Regions from separate parts of the Paenibacillus kribbensis genome, predicted to be linked through region 1. Evidence: riboswitches for the same ligand, from Rfam matches in the RefSeq annotation. Region 1 holds a riboswitch; each other region holds the start of a gene.
The links. Region 1 has a riboswitch for thiamine pyrophosphate ahead of thiC (phosphomethylpyrimidine synthase ThiC). Riboswitches for the same ligand answer to the same signal wherever they lie in the genome.
Positions count from the first base shown of each region.

Region 1 (3,282 bases):
TCGCCTGCATCGGGTTGGAGTACAGCGGTGCTACCGTCGGATTGGTGAGAACCCATGCAATGTAGGCGTGCAGAGCGATAAAACAAAACAACAGAAAAAATACGACCGATAGCAGCAGCGCAATCACAATGTGCTTGAACCGCAGCATACGGGGATTAATCAGTGGGATGGACGGCTCCTGAACAGCGGTTTGTAGCTGAGAACTGCGCTGGGATGTCGAAATCATGTAAGAGCCTCCTTATAAAAAATTGAACTTCATGCTATGGAATTTAGGTACAAATTCACTTGAAAATGATAGTGTATGTCCACTTGATACCTATTATCGTATGATGGTGATTATCCAAAGTCAACGCCTGCACCGGAAAAGTAAAAATGATGCAAAGAATTGTCGATGTTTGTTCTTTTTCTGTAATATAGCTGTCACAAAAACATCGGTTTACAGTAGCCGCGAGTATTCTATATAATTTATGTAACCATGTTTCATGGTGTGAAACGAAAATGGATACAAGGGGAGCGGTTCACGATGGAAGACCGTAAATTAACCGTTCGCGCTGTGGAGCGTGCACTTGATATATTGCTGTGTTTTACCGCAGACTCGGATCTTGGTCTGACGGAGATTGCCTCCAAAATTGGACTACATAAAAGCACGGTTCACCGGCTGCTGACAACGCTTGAGGATCGTGGCTTTGTCGTTCGAAATTCCGCAACCGAAAAATACCGGCTCGGCTTCCGCATATGGGAGCTGTCTACCCATTTGTCACAAAGCGACGAGCCGGCAGTGCTGCTGCAGCCTGCGATGGAAGGGTTGCGTGACCGTCTGGGTGAGACGGTCAGCTTATACTTGCGGGACGGCAGCATGCGTATTCGCATTCAGGCCGTTCAGAGCAACCAGCCCATCCGCCGCGTTGCGCCTGTGGGTGCGCGTATGCCGCTGGCTGTGGGGGCTTCCAGCAAGGTGCTGGCGGCCTTTATGCCGCCACAGGAGCTGGAAACCCTGCTAAGGGGGGATGAATGGCCGTCCTCGGTAGACCCGGAGGTCTATAAAGCACAGCTGCAGGACATTCGTGAGAAGGGGTATGCAACCAGCTATGAAGAACGGGAGCCAGGTGCAGCCGCTGTGGCAGCGCCTGTGGTGAACCGGAAGGGACAGGTCGCTGCGGCCTTGTCTGTATCCGGTCCGGTCAGCCGACTTGCACCTGAGACGCTGCATGATTTTGCCCCGATTTTGATCGAAGCTGCGAAGGAAATGGGGCTTATGCTCCCGTAACAGGACCAGAGAAGGGTTGCCAAAGCAATAATTTTAAAGTAATCTGATGAGGATGGCGGGATGTCTGTTATCGCCGCCTCATGCAAATTGAAGTATCACAGTTACTGGGGGAGCCTGTAATGCCGGGCTGAGATGGAATCGTGCAAGATTCCGGACCCTTTGCACCTGATCTGGATCATACCAGCGTAGGGAAGTAATCGGCCATTGAAATGTATACGTAGCTGCTGCCTAAGAAGGCGCATGGAATATATTATTCTGTGTGTGTACTTTTGGATAGCTCTTCGTTAGATTAGCCGGTTCCCTGGGGAACCGGCTTTTTTGCATAGATCAGCCACCCTGGGAATGGTTCCGGATCGGTGTGTCATTTCATCGAAACGGGAGGAACGAACAATGAAACCGACGGAAACAGAAGAAACTGAAGTGAAGACAAGTGCAGAGCAAGCTGACGGAGTAAAACCCTTTCCGGGGAGCCGCAAGGTGTATATTCAAGGCTCGCGGCCGGATATTGCCGTGCCAGAGCGTGAAATCGCTCTGCACCCCACACATACGCCGGAGGGCACCGAGCATCATGAGCCCTTGCGTGTGTACGACACGAGCGGTCCGATGACTGACGAAGCCTATCAGGTGGACATCCGCCGCGGGCTGCCCCCGTTGCGGAGGGCCTGGGTGCTGGAACGGGGCGATGCCGAAGCTTATGAGGGACGCACGGTTAAGCCGGAGGATAATGGGCTGAAGCCCGGTTCCAAACGGGAAGCGGTGGAATTTCCCGGCGTGACCCATCGTCCGCTTCGTGCCTTACAAGGGCGCACGGTGACGCAAATGCACTATGCTCGCAAGGGAATCATTACGCCCGAGATGGAGTTTGCGGCCATTCGCGAAGGGGTGGAGCCCGAGTTTGTGCGACAGGAGCTGGCGGCGGGACGGGCGATTTTGCCTTCCAACATCAATCACCCGGAAAGTGAGCCGATGGTCATTGGGCGTCATTTTCACGTGAAGATCAATGCGAACATTGGTAATTCTGCGGTCACGTCCTCCATTGAGGAGGAAGTGGAGAAGATGACCTGGGCTGTGCGCTGGGGCTCGGATACGGTCATGGACCTGTCCACAGGCCGTAATATCCATACGACGCGTGAATGGATCATCCGGAATTCCCCTGTGCCGATTGGAACCGTACCGCTGTATCAAGCGCTTGAAAAGGTGAACGGCCAAGCTGAGGCACTGACGTGGGAGATGTATCGCGATACCCTGATTGAGCAGGCGGAGCAGGGTGTGGACTATTTTACAATTCATGCGGGCGTGCTTCTGCGCTATATCCCGATGACGGCGAACAGAATGACGGGAATTGTCTCCCGGGGCGGGTCGATTATGGCGGCCTGGTGCCTTGCGCACCATCAGGAGAACTTTTTGTACACGCATTTTGAAGAAATATGCGAAATCATGAAAGCTTACGATGTAGCCTTTTCCCTCGGGGATGGGCTGCGTCCGGGCAGCATCTATGATGCGAATGATGAAGCACAGTTTGCAGAACTGGAAACGCTGGGTGAGCTAACGCAAATCGCGTGGAAGCATGACGTCCAGGTCATGATCGAAGGTCCGGGGCATGTTCCGATGCACAAAATCAAGGAGAATGTGGATTTACAAATGGAAATTTGCCAGGAAGCTCCTTTTTATACTTTGGGACCGCTCACGACGGATATTGCGCCTGGCTACGATCATATTACCTCAGCCATCGGAGCAGCCATGATCGGTTGGTTCGGGACGTCCATGCTATGTTATGTTACGCCGAAGGAGCATTTGGGCCTGCCGAACAAGGATGATGTTCGTGAAGGAGTCATTACCTACAAAATTGCGGCACATGCTGCTGATCTGGCGAAAGGCCATCCACGGGCACAGCAACGGGATGATGCCTTATCCAAGGCGCGCTTTGAGTTCCGCTGGCGCGACCAGTTTAATCTTTCCCTCGATCCCGAGCGGGCCTTATCCTACCATGATGAGACGCTGCCGGCAGAGGGGGC
Region 1 is NZ_CP020028.1:4,820,217-4,823,498, reverse strand. It holds gene B4V02_RS21485 (alpha/beta hydrolase) at 1-226, opposite strand, end outside; gene B4V02_RS21480 (IclR family transcriptional regulator) at 524-1,267, shown strand; TPP riboswitch at 1,364-1,476, shown strand; gene thiC (phosphomethylpyrimidine synthase ThiC) at 1,658-3,282, shown strand, end outside.

Region 2 (3,282 bases), 310 kb from region 1:
AACCGTGTTCGGGTATACATACAGATCGGATACGTTTTTAATCGCAATCGTACCTTGCGGAATGTTCGTGTAATACTCGGCACCGTTGCGACCACCGGCCTTGAATGGAGCGCCAGCCGACAATACGGGAAGATTTTCGTATTCGGTCCCTTTCAGATGGTTTTGTACGTACCATTTTTGTGCATTCGTCACAATCTGAATAGATGGGTCATCCTGAACCAATGCAAAATAACTGGTAATCGGTGCGGTTGTGGTTCCAACCGGTTGACGAACATAATCCAGCGTTCCTTTATGCTCTTCCTTGACCGCATCTACCAGTTTAAACTCAGGGTTCGTCTTCACAGCCTGAGTTTGGGTATTCACAACTGGACGCACTTCTGACTGAGAATTAGTCACGCTCCACACATCTTTTTTCTTTTCCAGACTCAGGTCAATAATACCCAGTTCCTTGCCCCAAGAGGAAGCTTCTACAGCCGGTACGCCATTAATGGTTCCTTTATCCAGATCTACACCGCTCATTCCTTTAAAATCAGGGCCGGGGAAAGATTTATGAGCATGCCCAAACAGAATAGCGTTGATTCCGTCCACCTGGCTCAAATATTTAACGGCATTCTCCATCATTGGTGTTTGCGGCACATCCTCATAACCCGTGTGTGCAAGTACGACAATAATGTCGGCACCTTCCAATTTCATTTGAGGAATGAACTTTTTCGCCGTTTCCACAATATCCTTCGTAACGACCTTACCCTGCAAATTGGCTTTATCCCACTGCATAATTTGAGGAGTTACCAGACCGATTACACCCACTCTGAGCGTGTGCTCTTGGCCCTTCTCGTCCGTTACCGTTTTATTGAGAATCTGATAAGGGGTAAAATAATTTTTAGTACCTTGGCCCCCGTTGTCATAGTAAACGTTCGCATTTACGTAAGGGAATTCGGCTCCCTTAAGCGATTTCTCCAAAAAGTCGAGACCATAGTTAAATTCGTGGTTGCCCACAGTAGCCGCATCATAGCCCATCAAGTTCATCATCTTGTAGACCGGATGGACACCGCCTTCTTGCAAAAAGGTTTTGTTTCTGGCCATATAATCGCCTAATGGATTGCCCTGCAACAAATCACCGTTATCGAACAGCATGCTGTTTCTTGTTTCACTACGCGCCTGCTGGATCAGTCCGGCAGTGTTAATCAAGCCATATTCGTTGGTTTCCTTATCTGCATAATAATCGTAGTTCATCAACGTCGTGTGAATATCCGTTGTTTCCATGATCCGCAAATTCACTATGGCGCTGTCCCGAGAATCGGTGGCAGCCCAGGACGGAGCAGCTGTAAACACCAGCATGCTGCAAGCTACAACCGCTGCTGTAAACCCTTTAAACCAATTTTTACGAAATAACAAAATATACCCCTCCTTATTAAGGTGTATGGCTCATATACATACTTTTGCACATATATGTAAGTTTCGAACCCACCATTCCTATTTTAATCCAACGCCAGACAAAAGAGTAGTCATTTGACCAAAGTTATTTATAAAAAAATAATTAATTTTCTCGCAAATGAACCGTCATCTCTTCCTCCATGCTGGACAGCTCCGCCTTCAAGGCATATAATCGTCGTAGTAAACCCGAATAAACAAACCCATCAAACCATACAATGCCAGGGGTGCTGGAATCGGCCGGCTGAGAGTGTGTCCCAAGACACTGACCCTTACAACCTGATCTGGGTAATGCCAGCGTAGGAATGCTTAAGCTAAGATGTGCCTTTTTTACATAGGTCCATCCCCTACTTTGGTATATACAAGCGCAAGCGTCCCGGAACACGGGGCGCTTTTTTTGTTGAAGATTAAGTTGTTGGAAAGAGAGAGTCCGGCAGATGTTATTTTTATGAAATGGGAACATAGGCTGTCTGATTCGACGGATGACGGGTAATTAAAAGGAGAGAACACAACGATGAAGCGCATGAAAATGTTAAGCCTGGGACTGATTAGTCTGTGGCTCATGGCCCTGACACTGACCGCCTGCGGCGGAGGCTCCCCCTCTACAACCCAGGAGGCGGCACCTGCTACCAACGCTCCAGCTTCCACCCCGGCAAAGGGGCTTAAGGATGTTAAAGTTGTACTTGACTGGACACCAAATACGAATCATACAGGACTCTATGTCGCCAAGGATAAAGGATTTTACGAAAAAGCAGGCTTGAATGTCCAAATTGTCCAACCTGGTTCAGGCGGAGCCGATCAAATGGTTGCTTCGAATGCGGCACCTTTTGGGATCAGCTATCAAGAGGGCGTCACTCAGGCTCGTACGCAAGGCGTACCACTCGTATCTATCGCTGCGGTTATTCAGCATAATACCTCAGGCTTCGCAGCCCCGGTAGACCGCGGCATTAAAAGCCCCAAAGATTTTGAAGGGAAGAAATACGGCGGCTGGGGTTCACCCGTAGAAGAAGCGGTCATGAAATCCATCATGGATTCAGACAAGGCCGATGTGAGCAAAGTGAAGATTATGAATATGGGCAATGCCGACTATTTTACAGCCGTGAAGCGGGATATCGACTTTGCCTGGATTTTCTACGCATGGACCGGGATCGAGGCTCAACTTCGAGGTGAACCCCTGGATATGCTGTATGTAAAAGATTATTCCAAAAGCCTTGATTACTATACGCCTGTGATTGTGAGCAATGAACAGACGATTAAAAATGATCCTGAGCTGGTCAAATCGTTCATGGACGCCACCGCCCAAGGCTATGAATACACCATTGCTCATCCTGAAGAATCCGCGGATATCCTAAGCAAAGCCGTACCGGAGCTGGACAAAAAGCTGGTACTGGCCAGCCAAAAATGGCTAAGCCCGCGTTATCAGGATGATGCTGCGCAATGGGGTGTGCAAAAAGCGGAGGTATGGCAAAACTATTCAGACTGGATGTACGAACGCAAGCTGCTCAGCAAGCCTTTGGAAGTCGACAAAGCCTTCACAAACGACTTTTTGCCCAAGCGTTGATCTTGTAAATCGAACTTGAAGTAGCCTTTGTGCCACTACGCGGTCGGATGATGCTTCCCATCGCCACCGCCCCCGGATTTCTCGAATAAAGCCTCAGCAGGGTAGAAATCCGGGGAGGTGATGCTTCCGAAGCGAGCTTTCCTACGGAAAGCTTTTAAGGCGGGCAGCAGCGGAGCGGTTCATTTGAATCTGGAGAAGCGGAGCGTTCGCCTGAAAGCTTTCTTTAGGAAAGCTGGCTTCGGAAGCATACGCTCAGGGGGATTCTTACCTTTGAATAACTTAAATAATCG
Region 2 is NZ_CP020028.1:5,133,723-5,137,004, forward strand. It holds gene B4V02_RS22875 (bifunctional 2',3'-cyclic-nucleotide 2'-phosphodiesterase/3'-nucleotidase) at 1-1,395, opposite strand, end outside; TPP riboswitch at 1,645-1,754, shown strand; gene B4V02_RS22880 (ABC transporter substrate-binding protein) at 1,946-2,992, shown strand.
Region 2: another riboswitch for thiamine pyrophosphate. It lies ahead of B4V02_RS22880 (ABC transporter substrate-binding protein); the one in region 1 lies ahead of thiC (phosphomethylpyrimidine synthase ThiC).

Region 3 (3,282 bases), 2.3 Mb from region 1:
CTCCACGTGTACGTTACGGTTATCTGGATCAGCACACCAAGCTGACACCGGGCAAAACAGTACGTGATGTATTGAAGGACGCATTTCTTCCTTTGTTGGAATTGGAAAAGGAATTAATGCAGATTACGGATAAAATGGGGGATGCTTCTCCCGAAGAGCTGGAAGTGCTGCTGGAACAGATGGGTGAAATTCAGGAGCAACTGGATATGGGGGATTTTTACCTCATTGATGTAAAGGTTGAAGAAATGGCGAACGGGCTGGGTCTCTCGGCCATCGGACTGGATCGGGATGTATCCGCGCTTAGTGGTGGACAACGGACTAAGGTGCTTCTGGCCAAGCTGCTGTTGGAAAAGCCAAACGTCCTCCTGCTGGATGAGCCAACCAACTATTTGGATGTTGAGCATATCGAATGGCTTACACGTTATTTGAAGGATTATCCTTATGCATTTATTCTTATTTCGCATGATACGGAGTTCATGAACCAGGTCGTTAATGTTATTTATCACCTTGAATTTGCCAAGATGACCCGCTATTCAGCAAATTATGAAAAGTTCCTTGAGATGGCGGATCTGAACAAAGCGCAGCATATTGATGCTTATGAGAAGCAACAGGAATATATTAAGAAACAGGAAGACTTTATTCAGCGCAACAAGGCGCGTGCATCCACATCAGGCCGGGCGAAGAGCCGTGAAAAGCAGCTTGATCGGATCGAACGTATTGATAAGCCCGAAGAAGCTGCCAAGCCAACCTTTCAATTTAAAGAAGCACGTGCGAGCGGGAAAACGGTTTTTGAGGGAATTGATTTTGAAATTGGCTATACTCATGCCCTGTTGCCTAAAATGTCCATGACGATTGAACGTGGCGAAAAAATTGCAATTGTAGGCTGCAACGGTGTCGGTAAATCAACATTGCTCAAAACTATTCTGGGAAAAATACCGCCAATTAGCGGAAAAACCTATCAAGGCGATTTCTTGCAGCCGGCTTATTTTGAGCAGGAAGTAAAAGCGGGCAAAATCACACCGATTGACGATGTGTGGAATGAGTTTCCACATTTGAACCAGCATGAAGTAAGAGCGCATTTGGCCCGTTGCGGATTGAAAAATGAGCATATCACACGTCCTCTGTCTGCGCTTAGTGGTGGTGAGCAGGCTAAAGTACGTCTGTGCAAATTGTTAATGCGGGAAAGCAACTGGGTTCTGTTTGACGAGCCTACCAATCACTTGGATGTTAAAGCAAAGGACGAGCTTAAACGTGCCCTGAAGGAATATAAAGGGACTATATTGCTCGTCTCGCACGAACCGGATTTTTACGAGGACTGGGTAACCAAAACGTGGAATGTGGAAGAGTGGTCAAGTAAAGTCAACTAGAATCAAAAAAATTCAGTTCTGTTATGCTTCACAAAAAGTGGGGGTTGCAGAATTAGAAAAATATGCTAAGCTATTTGTAGCTGATACAATATAATAGTCACACTAGGGGAGCCGCCCATGCGGCTGAGACGGAATAAATGGATTTCGGACCCTTTGCACCTGATCTGGGTTATGCCAGCGTAGGGAAGTGAGCGCCGTACAAGCAAGGTAATCGCATCATTACTTTTGTTTGTGCGTGGGACGATATACGTATACGGATTTGATTGTCCGTTCGATTATTGGACGTTCGTGAAACCACTTCCTCTGGGAAGTGGTTTTTTTGCGTTTCGTTTGGCTTTGCCTGTCGAACTTCCGTATACGGATTCACATATGTTCTCCTTTCATTATTGCTGGTACTTGTGGCTGGCTCCGTATGTTATTTCGCGATATGGAGCTGCAACGATATAGGTTCAGCTTATACGATTATTTTATAACTTTAGTTCATATTCTTAGTTCAATGTGAGGTGAAAACGAGATCGAATTACACGTGATTACGATGGAAAGTGGCTACCATGCAGATGTACCCCAACTGGCTGCTGCTATTTATCCGTATGTTCATTATGTGCACGCACGCCTGAAGCAGAAGGGTGCCTCAGAATTGCTTGCTTTGATCCGCAGCATGGTAGGGCAGGGAGTTCCTTTGCAGCAAATTGCAGTCAATGACCGTGTGGATGTAGCTTTGCTTACCTTGGCTGGAGCTGTCCAGCTACCGGCTAGTGGTTTACCTGTCAGGGATGTGAAAAGCCTGCTTCCAAAGGGGACACGCTGTGGAGTGTCAGTGCATTCCCTGGAGGAGGTGCAGATGGCCGAACGGGCTGGAGCTGACTATGTACTGTATGGTCATGTATATGAGACCCAATGTAAGCCCGGTGTTGTGCCGCGGGGTACAGCCCAGCTTAAGCGGATATGCAGCTTGTCGAACATTCCTGTGATTGCGCTCGGCGGCATACAACCGCATCATATTCCAGAGCTTTATCATGCTGGAGCAAGCGGAATTGCAGTGATGTCCGGCATATGGGAAGCTGAGTCGCCAATTGCGGCTGTGATGGAATATAGACAAATGGTAGATCAGGTAGCCCACAATCTGTAGCAGGGAACGAGAGTAGTAGAAATTCGAAAGCAGTATGGTCAGTGGAGAGGAGATATAACACATGCTAAAGATACACACAGAGGCTACAGTTATAGGACATGCTGAATGCTTGGTCATAGGTGGAGGTGTGATCGGCAGTTCCATTGCTTATCATGTGGCCAGGGAAGGGCGCAGTACGATTATGCTGGAGCGAATGATGCCGGGTGAGGGAGCCTCGGGGGCAGCGGTCGGAATGCTTGCGGCGGAGAGTGAAGAGTTCGCCGACCCTGAGTTTGAACAATTTGCTCGCACAAGTCGGGATGCATTCCCTGAGCTAGTTCGTGAGCTGGAGCGGTTGTCTGGTGTTTCAGTAGAATTTCGTACAGAAGGTTTTGTAACTCCTTTCCGTTCGGAAGCTGAGGGTGAAAAACGCTGGAAAGCTGCTAATACGCGCGAGGATAATCAGCCTGAGTGGTGGGATGCCGGGGAATTGGCCAGACGGATTCCGGGCATAGATCGTCAAGCGATTGGAGCTATATATCGATCGAAGGAGACACAACTCTTCCCCGTACAGCTGTGCCGTGCTTATACGGGAGCAGCTACAGTGTTGGGTGCAACAATAGGGTCCGGTACCCATGCAGAGCAGTTGGTCGTACAGAATGGCCGGGTTTGCGGTGTAGTGACAGATAGCGGCTTTGTTTCCTGCAACCAGGTCATTATTGCCGGAGGCTTGGAGAGCATGAATTTGCTAGAGCAAGTGGGCTTTTATTACCCGCTTTATCCGGTCAAGGGTGAAGCAGTTGCCGT
Region 3 is NZ_CP020028.1:2,517,101-2,520,382, forward strand. It holds gene B4V02_RS11435 (ABC-F family ATP-binding cassette domain-containing protein) at 1-1,367, shown strand, start outside; TPP riboswitch at 1,462-1,570, shown strand; gene B4V02_RS11440 (thiamine phosphate synthase) at 1,903-2,496, shown strand; gene thiO (glycine oxidase ThiO) at 2,558-3,282, shown strand, end outside.
Region 3: another riboswitch for thiamine pyrophosphate. It lies ahead of B4V02_RS11440 (thiamine phosphate synthase); the one in region 1 lies ahead of thiC (phosphomethylpyrimidine synthase ThiC).